DNA from 3 places in the Pseudocitrobacter cyperus genome. Region 1 is predicted to be linked to each of the others. Evidence: riboswitches for the same ligand, from Rfam matches in the RefSeq annotation. Region 1 holds a riboswitch; each other region holds the start of a gene.

Region 1 (5,421 bases):
GCTGAGCAGGCGGAAATCCATCTGCGCCCGCGCATTGAACAGGCGATTGCCATCACGCAGGGCTTTATTGGCAGCGATGATGCGGGTCATACGACGACGCTTGGCCGCGGCGGCAGCGACTACACCGCGTCTCTTCTTGGCGAAGCATTGCAGGCTGCGCGTGTAGATATCTGGACTGACGTCGCAGGCATCTACACCACTGACCCGCGTATCGTGAACCAGGCTCAGCGCATCGACCACATCTCGTTTTCTGAAGCCAGCGATATGGCCGCCTTTGGCGCCAAAGTGCTCCATCCGGCAACGCTTTTACCGGCGATGCGAAAAAATATTCCGGTATTTGTCGGCTCCAGTAAGAACACGGCAGCAGGCGGCACGCTGGTGCGTCGGGAAACAGAAAACCCGCCACGCTATCGCGCCATTGCCGTTCGCCGTAAGCAAACTCTGCTGAGACTGCACAGCCTACACGAACAGCCCGCCTACGCATTCTTTGCCGAAATGTTTGCCATTCTGGCCAACCATGAGGTTGCGGTGGATCTGCTTACCACTTCCGAGAATAGCGTTGCACTGGCGCTCGACTCCACGGGGTCGACGTCCGGGGAAGACCACACGCTGACCACTTCGCTGCTGACGGCACTCTCCTCTCACTGTCGGGTTGAAATTGAAACCGGTCTGGCCCTTGTTACGCTGATTGGCAACCAACTTCACCAGGAAACAGGCGTATGCCGGGACGCATTTAGCGGCCTTGCCGATCATGCAGTGCGCATGATTTGCCATGGCGCTTCAGATAATCATCTGAGCGTCTTGTTACCGGGGGAATCCGCCGATAGCGCCGTCATTGAACTGCACCGCAGGCTGTTTGAGTAAGACGCATTGGGGCGCTAACGCGCCCCTGTTCATTGCTGAAGCAGCAAGTTTCTTGTAACCTTCCCCGCTTCCAGGTCGCACTTCACTACCGGACGCCTCATGACAACTCACCGCTCCAACGATCCTTTACACGGCGTTACGCTCGAGATGCAGATAAATGCTCTTGTTGCCCGCTATGGTTGGGAACAACTGGCTAAACGGGTCAACATTAACTGCTTCAAAAAAGATCCCAGTGTGAAATCCAGTCTCAAATTTTTGCGACGCACCCCGTGGGCTCGCGCAGAAGTTGAAGCGCTTTATCTCGATTCACTGGAAGATAACACCGCTCCCGAACCCACGTTTAACCCGTGGTTGCAGGGACGTGACGATAAGATCTGATTCCCTTCCCCCGCAAATCGTAAGAGAATATCGCCACTCAAGGGACTAGTAGAAAACAGGCGTTTATGATCATCTCTTTGCGGGGCGTCTCCCCGGTCACTCAGGTTAAAAAAATTGGCACCCTGGTTGCCGCCGCTTTACTTGTTGTCAGTTGCTCTTCTAAACCGCCGAGTTCGCTGGTTACACCCTCTGGCAATCAATCACAGCCTTCGGTGAAGTCACCACAAAACAGTGAACCGATGCGCGGCGTTTGGCTGGCGACGGTCTCTCGCCTCGACTGGCCTCCGGTTAACACCGTGAATATCAGTAGCCCGGCCATTCGTATTAATAAACAGAAAGAAGCGCTCACCGCCAAGCTGGACAATCTTAAACAGCTCGGTATTAACACCGTGTTTTTCCAGGTCAAGCCAGACGGAACTGCCCTATGGCCATCAAAAATTTTGCCCTGGTCCGATACGTTAACCGGCAAAATTGGCGAAAACCCCGGTTACGACCCCCTGCAGTTTATGCTGGATGAAGCGCATAAGCGCGGCATGAAAGTCCACGCGTGGTTCAACCCCTATCGGGTGACGACAAATACCAAACCCTCGACGGTGGCGGAGCTTAATCGCACATTGTCGCAGCAGCCGGCCAGTATCTTTGTTTTGCATCGTGACTGGATCCGCACCTCCAGCGACCGTTTTGTGCTCGACCCCGGTATTCCTGAAGTCCGTGACTGGATAACCAGCATTGTGGCGGAAGTGGTGACAAACTATCCCGTTGATGGCGTGCAATTTGATGATTATTTCTATACGGAAACCCCCGGTTCTGCGCTGAATGATAACCAGACATGGCGCACATACGGGCAGCAATATGCCTCGAAAGCGGACTGGCGTCGTCACAATACGCAGAGCCTGATTGAGCAGGTTTCACACACCATTAAGCAACTGAAACCTGGCGTTGAGTTCGGCGTAAGCCCGGCGGGCGTCTGGCGTAACCGCTCTCACGATCCGTTAGGCTCAGATACGCGCGGGGCGGCGGCTTATGATGAGTCCTTTGCCGATACACGCCAGTGGGTGAAACTGGGTCTGCTGGATTACATCGCCCCGCAGCTATACTGGCCGTTCGCCCGGGATGCAGCCCGTTATGATGTGCTGGCTAAATGGTGGGCAGACGTCGTTAAACCCACCAATACGCGGCTATACATCGGGGTGGCGCTTTACAAAGTCGGAGAACCCTCCAGGAAAGAGCCCGACTGGGCGATTAATGGCGGTGTGCCGGAACTGAGCAAACAGATCGATTTAAACGAATCGATTCCCGGTATCAACGGCACCATCCTGTTCCGGGAAGATAATCTTAATCAGCCACAAACGCGTCAGGCCGTGAACTACCTCAAAACTCGCTGGGGACACTAATGCACGGAATCGATAACCCTCTGCTATGCTTACCCTGACATTCTTTACTGGAGAAAGGATATGGGACTGTTTAACTTCGTGAAAGAAGCTGGTGAAAAACTGTGGGATAAGCTGACGGATACGCATCAGGATCAGGGTGAAAAAGTGATGGAGCACCTGAAGAAACTTAACATTCCTGGCGCGGATAAGGTTCAGGTCACCGTGGTCGATGGCAAAGCCAGCGTCACTGGCGATGGCTTAACCCAGGAACAGAAAGAGAAAATCCAGGTGGCGATCGGTAACGTCGCGGGCGTCAGTGAAGTTGAGAATAACATTAAGGCGGCGGATACTTCCGATGAAGCGACGTACTACACTGTGAAATCCGGTGATACGCTGAGCGCCATTTCAAAGTCGGTTTATGGCGATGCCAATAAGTATAACGCCATTTTTGAAGCCAACCGCCCTATGCTCTCCCACCCGGATAAAATCTATCCTGGCCAAACTTTACGTATTCCTAAAATCTGATACCCCCCGCTTACCGGGAGAGCTACCCGGTAAGCCTCCTCTCTCGTTGTATTCACAAGCGAAATATCGTATAAAACCTCCTGTCCGAGGGGTGTCCAGAATGGGCTGAGATGGCGTAAGCCGAACCCTTAGAACCTGATCTGGGTCATGCCAGCGAAGGGACGGGTTAGCCATTTTTCTGTACAGCCATTCCTGTTCTTCCCTCATTGCGCCCGGATCTCCACTCATTACTGGAGGTCCCATGTCTTTATCGATGTTTGAAAGCGGTCTTTACGGACGCCTTCGCCAGCAGGCAGGTAGCCACTGGCGCGGTTATGTCGCCCATGATTTTGTGCAGCAACTTGGCGCGGGCACTCTGCCTGAGCCTGCGTTCCGCCGTTATCTGACCCAGGATTATCTGTTTTTAATTCATTTCGCTCGTGCCTATGCTTTGCTGGTGAGTAAGCTGCAAACGCCTGCACAGATGCGTGCCGCAAGCGCATCGTTGAACGCCATTCTGAATGAACTTCCCCTGCATCTCAGTTACTGCCAGCAATGGGGATTATCGGAATCGGATATCATCCAGGTCGAAGAGGCCGCAGAGACCATCAATTACACTCGCTATGTACTGGATGTCGGCCATTCCGGCGATGTGCTGGATCTGCTTACCGTCCTGATGCCCTGCGTTGCGGGCTATGCCGAAATCGGTCTGCGCCTTCTGAATGACCCCGCGACAGTTTTCGAGGGCAACCCTTACGGCCCGTGGATCCGCAACTACGGTGATGAAAGCTATCTTGCCGGTGTTCAGTCATCACTGACCCTGTTCGAAACCCTGGCGCAGCAACGCGGCGGCGACAGCCGTTTCGCCGAACTGACTACGCTTTTTACCACCGCAACCCGACTGGAAGGCGCATTCTGGCAGATGGGGCTGGATGCCAAATCATGATGGATGTGAATACATCACCGGCCATCAGAGTGGCTGATTTAACGTTACGCTATGGGGCTAAAACGGTATTTGAAAAGCTCAATATCGACATTCCGGCGGGACGTTTTGTCTCTTTATTGGGCGCGAGCGGTGCGGGAAAAACCAGTCTGCTGCGTATCGTCGCCGGGCTGCTGTCCCCTACGTCAGGCACAGTAACGGATGACAAAGGTCGCCCACTAAGCGGGCGGATCGCCTGGATGGGGCAACGCGATTTGCTCTATCCGTGGCTGACGATTGAACAGAATGTGTGTCTCGGTTCACGTCTGCGCGGCGAAAAAGCTGACCGTGAGCGTGCGCAATATCTGCTGGAGCGCGTGGGGCTGAGCGGCTGCGGCGCATCACTCCCTGAAACGCTTTCTGGCGGGATGCGCCAGCGCGCCGCGATTGCACGAACCCTCTACGAGCAACAACCCATCGTGCTGATGGATGAACCCTTTTCAGCGCTGGATGCCATTACCCGGGCAACCATTCAGACAATGGCCGCAGAACTTCTGGCCGATCGTACCGTGCTACTGATTACGCACGATCCTGCGGAAGCATGTCGCCTCAGCCATAAGATCCTTGTGCTATCGCAACATCCGGGTGGAATTGATGATACGAACTCGCCCGACGGATCTCCGCCACGCCAGATTGATGACCCTGCGGTCATCCAGAGTCAGAGTGCCCTGATGAGATTGTTAACCAGGAGCACACAATGAGCGTTCTTTCACGTATCTGGCGCGGGTTAACCCTGTTTATTGGGCTAATCGGTTTGTGGTGGCTGGCGACGCTGGGAGATATTCCTGCTTTTCTGCTCCCGTCCCCCGTCGCGGTGATCCAGGCGCTTCACGATAACGCCCGCTATCTGGGGTGGCACACGCTGATTACTCTTTCTGAAATCGCCAGCGGTTTGGTCATCGGCGTGCTGCTGGGGGCGATACTGGCGCTCTGTATGGTCTTTTCTCCCCGCCTTCAGCGCTGGGTTATGCCAGTGGTGTTAACCAGTCAGGCGATCCCTGTCTTTGCCCTCGCCCCTTTACTGGTGCTGTGGTTTGGCTTCGGGATGAGCGCCAAAGTGACGATGGCGGTATTAATTATCTTCTTCCCGGTGACATCCGCGCTGTTCGATGGCCTGCGGCGGGTTAGCGGTGATTATCTGGATCTTGCCCGTACCCTGGGAGCCTCGCGTTGGGCGTTGCTACGCCATGTTCAACTGATGGCCGCCCTTCCTGCTTTCGGCTCCGGGCTGCGCATGGCCGCTGCCGTCGCCCCCATCGGCGCCATTATTGGTGAATGGGTCGGCTCGGCTGAAGGGCTTGGCTATGTGATGCTAAATGC
Region 2 (5,421 bases), on a different contig from region 1:
AGCAGCTCTTTCGGGTCGATCGCGATATCGCCGCTGTCATATTCGGCCATAAACGCGGTCATCAGCGATTGCGGGAATGGCCATGGCTGGGAAGTGACATAACGCAGGTTTTTGATTTTTATACTGCTCTCCTCCATCACTTCACGCGCGACGGCCTGCTCGAGCGTTTCGCCCACTTCGACAAACCCGGCCAGTACGGTATGTATGCCATTGCGATGACGGGTATGTTGGGCCAGCAGAATGGAATCATCACGGCGGATAGCGACGATAATGCAGGGGGCGATTTGCGGGTAGTAGCGTTGGCGGCAGTGGCCGCAGAGCATTGCCCACTCGGTTTTACTCGGGTGCATGGTATGCCCGCAGTAGCCGCAGAATTTATGCGAGCGGTAGAACTCCGCTAACTGCACGCCACGCCCGGCCAGTTGAAACAGGCCCGCATCCTGGTCGAGAATTTGCCGCAGCGAGCCCATATCATGGCGACGTGGTTGCTGAATCAGCCACACCGGCGAGCCTTGCCATTCACCAATCCGCAGCGCGCGTTGCCCCGCAAGATCGAAATTTCCCGCTTCGCCCCAGGGTAATTCACCGCCCGGCAACCATAATTTTTGCTCATGGCTGACGACCCACCAGCCGATGTCTAATTTTTCAATTATACGATCCATATCTATTGCACTACCTTTGCTTCACTGGCATGTTATTTACATTATCGTTACATCTTAGTGCGCAGTCTTTAAACCCACTTGTGCGGAGTCAATCACATGTTAAACCAGCTCGAAAGCCTGACGGAGCATGTTGGAGGCAGTAACAAACTGGTCGACCGCTGGCTCAACATACGCAAGCAATTGCTTGTCGCTTATTCCAACCTGATTGGGATTAAGCCTGGCAAAGAATCGTTTATACGGCTGAATGAAAAAGCACTGGATGATTTTTGTCAGCGACTGGTGGACTACCTCTCCTCCTGTCACTTCAGTATTTATGAACGCATTCTCCATAAATTGGAAGGCGACAATGCGCTTTTAACCGCCACCAAAATCTGGCCCAGGCTGGAAGCCAATACCCAGTTAATTATGGAATACTACGACTCCAGCCTGGAGACGGCCATCGATCACGATAATTGCTTTGAATTTCAACAGGCGTTGTCGGATATCGGCGAAGCGCTGGAGGCGCGTTTTGAACTCGAAGATAAGCTAATTATGCTTGTGCTGGATGCAATGCACGAGAATGGCGGGATCAAACGTCCCGCTTGAGATTTTACGCATTAACGCGTAGTTTACATTCATTGCCCCTTTAGAGGGGCTACATCTTGTCGGAGTGCCACGTGTGAAAGCACAGGCTGAGACCGTTAATTCGGGATCCGCGGAACCTGATCAGGCTAATACCTGCGAAGGGAACAAGAGTAATTTAGTTTTATGCCTTTGCCTTCACGGGCGCTGTGCAGCCATTACTCCATCCGTCGTCTGACAAGCCATATCCTTTCAATCTGGTATGCGCTATGTCTACAACAAAACTAACCCGCCGCGAACAACGCGAACAGGCTCAACGCTTTATTCATACTCTGGAAGGCACTGCTTTCCCTAACTCGCGCCGTATTTATCTTACAGGCTCACAGGCTGGCGTGCGCGTCCCCATGCGCGAGATCCAGCTAAGCCCGACGCTCATCGGCGGAAGCAAAGAGAACCCGCAGTTCGAAGAGAACGAAGCGATTCCGGTTTACGATACATCTGGCCCCTACGGCGACCCGGCAGAAACGATTGATGTTCGCCAGGGGCTGGCAAAACTTCGCCAGCCATGGATTGATGCGCGTGCAGATAGCGAAACGTTAACAGCGCGCAGCTCCGCCTATACCCAGTCACGCCTGGCAGATGAGTTTCTCGATGCGCTGCGCTTCACCGGCCTGCTGACACCAAAACGTGCGCGACCCGGCAAACGCGTCACCCAACTGCACTATGCGCGCCGGGGGGTAATCACCCCGGAGATGGAGTTCATCGCCCTGCGCGAAAACATGGGGCGCGAGCGTATTCGCAGCGAAGCGCTGCGTCAGCAGCATCCGGGGCAAAGTTTCGGTACGTTGCTGCCGCCAAATATTACGCCTGAGTTCGTGCGCGCCGAAGTGGCGGCTGGTCGGGCGATAATCCCGGCCAATATTAATCATCCGGAATCAGAACCGATGATCATCGGGCGCAACTTCCTGGTGAAGGTGAACGCCAATATTGGCAACTCGGCAGTCACCTCCTCTATTGAGGAGGAGGTGGAAAAACTGGTGTGGGCGACACGCTGGGGAGCCGATACGGTGATGGATCTCTCAACGGGTCGCTACATCCATGAAACCCGCGAGTGGATCCTGCGCAACAGCCCGGTACCGATTGGCACAGTACCGATCTACCAGGCGCTGGAGAAGGTCAACGGGATCGCTGAAGATCTCACCTGGGAAGCGTTCCGCGACACACTGCTGGAGCAGGCGGAACAGGGCGTCGACTACTTTACCATTCATGCGGGCGTACTGCTGCGCTACGTGCCGATGACCGCCAAACGCCTGACGGGGATTGTGTCACGCGGCGGATCGATCATGGCGAAATGGTGCCTGTCGCATCATCAGGAAAACTTCCTCTATCAGCACTTCCGCGAAATCTGTGAAATCTGTGCGGCCTATGATGTCTCGCTGTCACTGGGCGACGGCCTGCGCCCGGGCTCCATTCAGGATGCTAACGATGAAGCTCAATTTGCCGAACTGCATACCCTGGGTGAGCTGACGAAAATCGCCTGGGAGTATGACGTACAGGTGATGATTGAAGGCCCCGGCCATGTGCCAATGCAGATGATCCGCCGCAATATGACTGAAGAGCTGGAACACTGCCACGAAGCGCCTTTTTATACACTCGGGCCGCTCACCACCGACATTGCCCCTGGTTACGACCATTTCACCTCCGGGATTGGCGCGGCAATGATTGGCTGGTTCGGCTGCGCCATGCTCTGTTATGTGACGCCAAAAGAGCACCTTGGCTTACCCAACAAAGAAGACGTAAAACAAGGGCTTATCACATATAAGATAGCCGCCCATGCGGCAGACCTGGCAAAAGGCCATCCCGGCGCGCAAATTCGCGATAACGCCATGTCGAAAGCGCGCTTTGAATTTCGCTGGGAAGATCAGTTCAACCTCGCCCTCGACCCCTTCACCGCCCGTGCGTATCACGATGAAACACTGCCGCAGGAATCTGGCAAGGTTGCTCATTTCTGCTCCATGTGCGGCCCCAAATTCTGTTCCATGAAAATCACCCAGGAAGTGCGCGATTACGCAGCGCAACAAGCCGTGGAGGATGGCATGGCCGGGATGTCCGGGCAGTTCCGCGCCCGGGGTGGCGAAATTTATATCCCTCAGGAGAATCAATAATGTATCAGCCCCATTTTCCCCCGGTTCCTTTCCGTTTAGGTCTCTATCCCGTTGTCGATAGCGTGGAGTGGATCGCACGTTTGCTGGAAGCCGGTGTGCGCACAATCCAGCTACGCATAAAAGATAAGCAGGATGATGAGGTAGAGGCTGATGTCATCGCCGCCATCGCGTTGGGTCGGCGCTATAACGCGCGTTTGTTTATTAATGACTACTGGCGTCTGGCGATTAAACACCAGGCTTATGGCGTGCATCTGGGGCAGGAAGATCTGGAAACGACCGATCTCGATGCGATTCGCGCAGCCAACTTACGGCTTGGCGTGTCGACCCATGATGATATGGAAATTGACGTCGCGCTGGCGGCGCAGCCTTCCTACATCGCCCTTGGCCACGTATTCCCCACGCAAACCAAGCAGATGCCTTCCGCGCCGCAGGGGGTGGAGCAACTCGCCGTACATATCTCACGGCTGGGAGATTACCCGACGGTTGCCATTGGCGGTATCAGCCTTGAACGCGCCCCAGCGGTGCTGGCGACCGGCGTCGGCAGCATCGCTGTCGTGAGTGCGATTACGCAGGCCGCAGACTGGCGCGACGCCACCGCAAAGCTACTGGCGCTGGCAGGAGTGGGCGATGAATGATCGCGATTTCATGCGCTACAGCCGCCAGATGTTACTGGAGGATATCGCCGTGGAGGGCCAGCAAAAATTGCTCGCCAGCCGGGTGCTTATCGTCGGGCTCGGCGGGTTGGGCGCGCCTGCGGCGCTCTATCTTGCCGGCGCGGGCGTCGGCACATTAGTGCTTGCCGACGATGACGAAGTCCATCTCAGCAATCTTCACCGTCAGATTACGTTTACCACGCACGACATCGCCCGCGCCAAAGCGGATGCGACACGCGAGCGACTGGCCGCATTAAACCCGGATATCACTCTCACAACGCTCACCCAGCGGCTGGCGGGCGATGCGCTCAGGCAGGCGGTACAAGAAGTGGATCTGGTGCTCGATTGCACCGATAACATGGCAACGCGCCAGGCGATTAACGCCGCCTGTGTGGCGCTGAACACGCCGCTGATCACCGCAAGCGCGGTAGGGTTCGGCGGGCAGATAATGGTACTGACGCCGCCGTGGACGCAAGGCTGTTACCGTTGTCTGTGGCCGGACGATGCCGAACCAGAGCGCAACTGCCGCACAGCAGGCGTCGTCGGCCCGGTGGTTGGCGTAATGGGGACATTGCAGGCGCTGGAAGCCATCAAGCTGTTAAGCGGTATGCCCACCAGCAATACCTTACGTCTGTTTGACGCCCGCGCGCACCAGTGGAGAAACCTGGCGCTGCATCGCGCGGCGGGCTGCCCGGTTTGTGGAGGTCGCCATGCAGATTCAGTTTAATGACGAACCCATGCAGTGCGCGGAAGGACTCTCCGTCACCGCCCTGCTCACCAAACTGGAACAGTTAAAACCGGGCGTCGCGCTGGCGCTCAATCAGCAAATCCTGCCGCGCGAGCGTTGGGAACATCACATTGTGCAGGACGGCGATCAGATCCTGCTTTTCCAGGTTATAGCCGGGGGCTGACATGTTACGTATTGCCGATAAAATCTTTGATTCTCATTTATTTACGGGTACCGGAAAATTCGCCTCATCGAAGATGATGGTCGATGCGATTCGCGCATCGGGTAGTCAGTTGGTCACGCTGGCAATGAAGCGCGTCGATTTACGCCAGAATAACGATGCCATTCTGCAACCGCTGCGCGAAGCGGGCGTCACGCTGTTGCCGAATACCTCCGGCGCGAAAACGGCGGAAGAAGCGGTATTCGCCGCGCAGTTAGCCCGGGAAGCGCTGGGGACAAACTGGCTGAAGCTGGAAATTCACCCTGACGCACGCTGGCTGTTGCCCGACCCGATCGAAACCCTGAAAGCCGCTGAACTACTGGTGAAAGAGGGTTTTGTGGTGCTGCCCTATTGCGGCGCAGATCCGGTGCTGTGTAAGCGTCTTGAAGAAGCGGGATGCGCCGCCGTGATGCCGCTGGGCGCGCCCATTGGT
Region 3 (5,421 bases), on a different contig from region 1:
TATCACGATCCCATCGGCGGAATCGGGCAGGCCGATGGTATTGTTCAGCAGCAGGAAAAAACCGGTCGCGAGGACGATACCCGGCATCGCGAGGATTAACATTCCGCTCAGTTCCAGCGCCTGCCCGGCGAACAGCGCGTTACGCGCGCGCAACTCACGACTGCTCCACAATAGCATCATCGTCAGCACCACGCTCAGTAAGCCTGCGACAACGGCGATGCGCAGTGAAGTCCAGAGTGCCTGCCAGAGCACGGGCTGATAGAGCGTATTCAACATTGCCGGATTGACGCCATCGACGATCACCGCCAGCAGCGGCGGTAGCATCAGCAACAGGGTAAAGGTAATCAGCAGGCCATCGCTCAGGCGGCTGTGCAGGCGATCGTCCGGGTCGCGCCAGCCCTGCATCTGCGTATTACCGACGGCAATCGCCTTGCTCAGACGCTGGCTAATCAGCACCAGCGTCAGGCAGCAGGCCATCTGGATCAGCGCCAGCATCGCCGCCCGCGCCGGGTCATAATCAAAATTGAGCGCCTGGTAAATGGCGAGTTCTATGGTTGTGGCTTTCGGCCCGCCGCCCAGTGAAAGCACGGTGGCGAAGCTGGCGAAGCAGAGCATAAAGATAAGCGCGCTGATGGGCAGGATTTGCCGACGTAACCACGGCCATTCCACGAAGCGAAAGAAGTTAAACCCACGTATGCCGAGCTGGGCGGCAAGCTGACGTTGTTCGCCGGGGATCTGTTCCAGCGCCTGCAATAGCAGACGCGTCGCCATCGGCATATTGAAAAAGACGTGCGCCAGCAAAATGCCCTGTAAGCCGTAGGGCGAGAAGCGCCATTCCAGCCCCAGGGCGGCAAAAATCTGCGCCAGCCAACCCTGGCGACCGTAAACGCTCAGAATGCCGAATACCGCGACCAGAACAGGGAGAATTAACGTCATTGCGCACAGGCGCAGCAACAGTTCGCGGCCAGCAAAGCGGCGGCGATAGAGTGCGCGGGCGAGGAAAATGGCAGGCACAACCGACAGCAGCGCAGAGAGAAATGCCTGCCAGAAAGAGAAACGCACCACATGCCAGAGATAGCTATCGGCCAGCAGCGTATGCCAGCTTGCCTCCGGGGCGCTTAACCAGAGTGACAGAAACGCAGCCAGCGCCACAGCGACGATAAGCACCGCCGCTGTGAGGCCTGGCCAGAACCAGCCGGGAATTAACGGCTGACGGCGCGTTGCCATGCTGCAATCCAGTTCTGTCGTTCTGCGGCCACTTCCTGCGGAGTAAATTCCAGCGCGGTTTGCGGTTTGGCGAGCGCATCAAAACCCGCAGGCAGCGTTACTCCGGCCACCGGATACATCCAGTTGCCGGTCGGAATGGCCTGCTGGAACGCCGGAGATACCATAAATTTCAGGAATTTTTCTGCCAGTTCCGGCTGTTTGCTGGCGGCAGTGCGCGCTGCCACTTCTACCTGTAAATAGTGCCCTTCGGCAAACGGCGCGGCGGCGTAGTTGTCTTTTTTCTCTTCGATAATATGATACGCCGGGGAGGTGGTATAGCTCAGCACCAGGTCGCTCTCGCCTTTCAGGAACAGGCCGTAGGCTTCACTCCAGCCTTTAGTGACGGTGACGGTTTTTGCCGCCAGTTTTTGCCAGGCTTGCGGAGCATCATCGCCGTAGACTTTTTGCATCCACAGCAGCAGGCCAAGCCCCGGTGTGCTGGTGCGCGGATCCTGATAAATCACGCGCCATTTCTGATCGCTCTCAACCAGTTCTTTCAGGCTTTTCGGCGGGTTTTTCAGTTTGTTTTTGTCATAAACAAAGGCGAAATAGCCATAATCGAAGGGCACGAAGGTGTCATCGCTCCAGCCGCCGGGAACGTTAACGGCGCTTACCGGCACGCCGCTTTTAGCGAACAATTTTGTCTGGCTGGCGGCTTGCAATAGATTGTTATCGAGCCCCAGCACTACGTCAGCTTTGCTTTTTTTCCCTTCCATGCGCAGGCGATTAAGCAGGGAAACGCCATCTTCCAGAGCCACGAATTTCAGCTCGCAGTCACAGTCGGCTTCAAAGGCCTTTTTTACCACCGGGCCCGGGCCCCAGTCGGCAGCGAAGGAGTCATAGGTGTAAACCGTGAGCACCGGTTTGGCGAAAACTGGCATGGCGAGAAGCGCCAGCAGTGGCAGACATTTTTTTAACACTTTGCACCTCAGTAAGCAGGTGGCAAAGGATTTTGAGTTGGCCTCAAATCCCTCCGCCGGCGTTATCCGGATCAGGTTCGACGGGTATCTCTCAGCAAACTTCTGCACCCCGTTGAGTAGCTCGCTATTGTAATGATTACGTGAATAAATCAAAAGCGCTATGGATCCGGCGGAGCGAACCACGCGGATTTAAAGTCGAACCAGCCCAGCGTGTTCATTCGCACCCCGCGCATACTGCGTTGCCCCTGGATGCGCAGCCAGTGGTGGATGAGCGGCACAATCGCCTGCTGCTCCAGTAGCTGCTGGCACCAGGTCGGGAGATCCAGTTCACCCGCATGCCACTGACGAATGTCGCCCTGCCAGTCGCGCGCGATGCAGCGCTGAAGAAGCGGCACTTCACAGAGGTGGGCAAACAGGGAGAAATCCAGCGGCATGGTGAAATTAGCGCTGTTAAGCCACACATCGCTGACCACCTCGCCGCTGTGCCATTCGTCATAATCGATTTCATGAATTTCCAGTTTAACGCTATGTTCTGCCAGAAGTTTTTCCATAATTCTGGCAATAACCCGATGTTCGACGTGGTCGCGATAGAAACCGAGCGTAATGCGTTCCAGCCCGGCGGGTTTTTCGCTGATTTTTCTATGTGCGTGGTGCCAGCGCGGCAGCATGCCGTAGGCCGGGAACCAGTACTGCTGATACTGTTCAGAGGCGTGATAGAGCACATTCGCCGGGGAAAGTATGTGACTCAGCCAGCGGCGCACATTCTGATTAGCGCCGCGTGGTGAACGCGCGTCGAACAACAGATAGTAGCAGCCCTCTTCAAGACGGCTTTCGACGGCCTGCTCGCTTTGCGTGGTGCCCTGCAATGTGAGCCCGCAGCTAAGATCTTCCGCTACATCAGGGAGTACCCAAACATTCACTTCGTCTATTAATGCGCGAAACCCGAAGTATTCTTCGAAGGCATGTATTTTGAGCTGGTTCTGATTATTGCGCACTACCGCATAAGGGCCGGTACCAATCGGCTGATGGGCGAAATGGGGGAGTGAAGGCCATTCGCGCGGTAAAATCATCGCCGGTGTATGGCCCAGCAACCACGGCAGCCAGCGGTCGGCGTGGGAGAGATGGATATCCAGCGTCCAGGCGGTGGGAGAGACAATTTGCGTGATATGGGAGTAGAGCGGCAGAGCGTTAATACGCTCCAGCGAGCGGATAATGTCTTCCATCTCCAGCTCGCGGCCATTATGAAAATGAATACCTGGGCGCAAATAAAAGCGCCAGTGCAAAGGGGAAATCTCCTTCCAGTGGTGCGCAATGTCGGCTTCCAGTTCCCCATTTTCCTCATTTATGCGCGTCAGGGCGCTGAAAATCTGCCGGGCGATATGGGTTTCTGAACGGCGTAACGCCGTGCCAGGCAACAGATTTTGCATCGGGCGATAGTAGAGGACGCGCAGGATATGCCGCCCCTGGCGGAAGCTGCGCCCCAGATGCGAGACCAGCATTTGCCGCACCGTCGATTTATCACCAACCAGTTGCACCAGTTGGTCGATGCGATCCTGTTCCAGCAGGTCTTCTGCCCGCTGCTGCTGTAATGCCAGCCCGGTATAGAGAAAGGTTAAACGTGACCGTTTACCGCGCCCGGCCTCGGCTTCCCAGGTCAGCCAGCCGCGCTCTTCCATGGTGTTTAACAGGGTGCGCATGTGGCGGCGTGAACAGCTCAGTAGCTCCGCCAGTTCGTTCAGCGTCGTTTCCTGCGCCTTGCCATCGCAGCATTGCCACAGCCGGATGAATTGTTGTTGCAGTCGACCAGAAGGCATAAAAGGGGAACTCCTGACAAAAACTCAGCAATTTATTAATCCCTATATTAAGCCAATAATCAGTTTCGATGAAGCGGGGAGGTGAATATGAAGAGGTCAACCACACGTCAGTTCTATCAGTGCTATTTTCACGCGACACGCCATGTTTGCTGGCTGGCCCGCCAGATGGCAGGGATGCGGCTCAAAATGCTTGAAGATCTGATGCAGTGGGAGGTTACGCGCTCGACCTCTGAACACTAAATCGCCAAATCATGTGTGACTGAGTATTTGCCAGCAGGTATCATCTGCTGGCTTTTTTTATTTCTCGTGCGCTAAAGGATCTCTCATGCTCTGGATTATGACGATGGGACGACGTCTCAACGGTGTCTACGCGGCCTTTATGCTGGTGGCGTTTATGATGGGCGTTGCCGGGGCGTTACAGGCGCCGACGCTCAGTCTGTTTCTCAGCCGGGAAGTGGGCGCACAGCCGTTCTGGGTGGGGCTGTTTTATACGGTTAATGCTATCGCCGGGATCCTGGTCAGCCTGTGGCTGGCAAAACGATCTGACAGTCAGGGCGATCGTCGCAAGTTGATTATGTTCTGCTGCCTGATGGCGGTGGGAAATGCGCTGCTGTTCGCCTTCAATCGTCACTATTTAACCTTGATCACCTGCGGCGTGCTGCTGGCGTCTATCGCCAATGCCGCGATGCCACAGCTTTTTGCACTGGCGCGTGAGTATGCAGACAGCTCGGCGCGGGAAGTGGTGATGTTCAGTTCGGTGATGCGTGCGCAGCTTTCTCTGGCGTGGGTAATTGGCCCGCCGCTGGCGTTTATGCTGGCGCTGAATTACGGCTTTACGATGATGTTCGCGATTGCCGCCGGGATTTTTGCCATCAGCCTGGCGATGATTACGCTAATGCTGCCGTCTGTGGCGCGTGTTGAGCAGGCGGCGGACGTTGAAATCACCCAGGTCAGCGGCTGGAAAGATCCCAACGTGCGGATGCTGTTTATCGCCTCAACGCTGATGTGGACATGCAACACCATGTATATCATCGACATGCCGCTGTGGATCAGCAGCGATCTCGGCCTGCCGGATAAACTGGCAGGGATCCTGATGGGCACCGCAGCCGGGCTGGAAATTCCGGCGATGATCCTTGCGGGCTACTACGTTAAACGCTTCGGCAAGCGGCGGATGATGGTGACATCGGTAGCCTTTGGCGTACTGTTCTACGTGGGGTTGATTCTGTTCCACAGCGAAACGGCACTGCTGATTTTACAGCTATTTAATGCGGTGTTCATTGGCATCGTCGCCGGGATCGGCATGCTGTGGTTCCAGGATTTAATGCCGGGGCGCGCGGGGTCAGCGACAACGCTGTTTACCAATAGCATATCAACGGGCGTGATTCTGGCGGGGGTGATTCAGGGAGCCATCGCGCAGAGTT

What was found. A riboswitch is a leader RNA that binds a small molecule or an ion and turns the genes downstream of it on or off. The one in region 1 is predicted to bind thiamine pyrophosphate.
Region 2: another riboswitch for thiamine pyrophosphate. It lies ahead of thiC (phosphomethylpyrimidine synthase ThiC); the one in region 1 lies ahead of tenA (thiaminase II).
Region 3: another riboswitch for thiamine pyrophosphate. It lies ahead of thiB (thiamine ABC transporter substrate binding subunit); the one in region 1 lies ahead of tenA (thiaminase II).

Annotation. Positions count from the first base shown of each region.
Region 1 is NZ_JAYMYY010000001.1:506,164-511,584, forward strand. It holds gene lysC (lysine-sensitive aspartokinase 3) at 1-864, shown strand, start outside; gene VSR74_RS02480 (VF530 family protein) at 964-1,242, shown strand; gene VSR74_RS02485 (glycoside hydrolase family 10 protein) at 1,308-2,636, shown strand; gene lysM (peptidoglycan-binding protein LysM) at 2,697-3,140, shown strand; TPP riboswitch at 3,218-3,319, shown strand; gene tenA (thiaminase II) at 3,382-4,065, shown strand; gene VSR74_RS02500 (ABC transporter ATP-binding protein) at 4,062-4,802, shown strand; gene VSR74_RS02505 (ABC transporter permease) at 4,799-5,421, shown strand, end outside.
Region 2 is NZ_JAYMYY010000013.1:18,221-23,641, reverse strand. It holds gene nudC (NAD(+) diphosphatase) at 1-662, opposite strand, end outside; gene rsd (sigma D regulator) at 759-1,247, shown strand; TPP riboswitch at 1,298-1,407, shown strand; gene thiC (phosphomethylpyrimidine synthase ThiC) at 1,493-3,388, shown strand; gene thiE (thiamine phosphate synthase) at 3,388-4,023, shown strand; gene thiF (thiazole biosynthesis adenylyltransferase ThiF) at 4,016-4,768, shown strand; gene thiS (sulfur carrier protein ThiS) at 4,752-4,952, shown strand; gene thiG (thiazole synthase) at 4,954-5,421, shown strand, end outside.
Region 3 is NZ_JAYMYY010000002.1:157,120-162,540, reverse strand. It holds gene thiP (thiamine/thiamine pyrophosphate ABC transporter permease ThiP) at 1-1,227, opposite strand, end outside; gene thiB (thiamine ABC transporter substrate binding subunit) at 1,203-2,186, opposite strand; TPP riboswitch at 2,217-2,308, opposite strand; gene sgrR (HTH-type transcriptional regulator SgrR) at 2,345-4,000, opposite strand; gene sgrT (glucose uptake inhibitor SgrT) at 4,088-4,240, shown strand; gene VSR74_RS09525 (sugar efflux transporter) at 4,326-5,421, shown strand, end outside.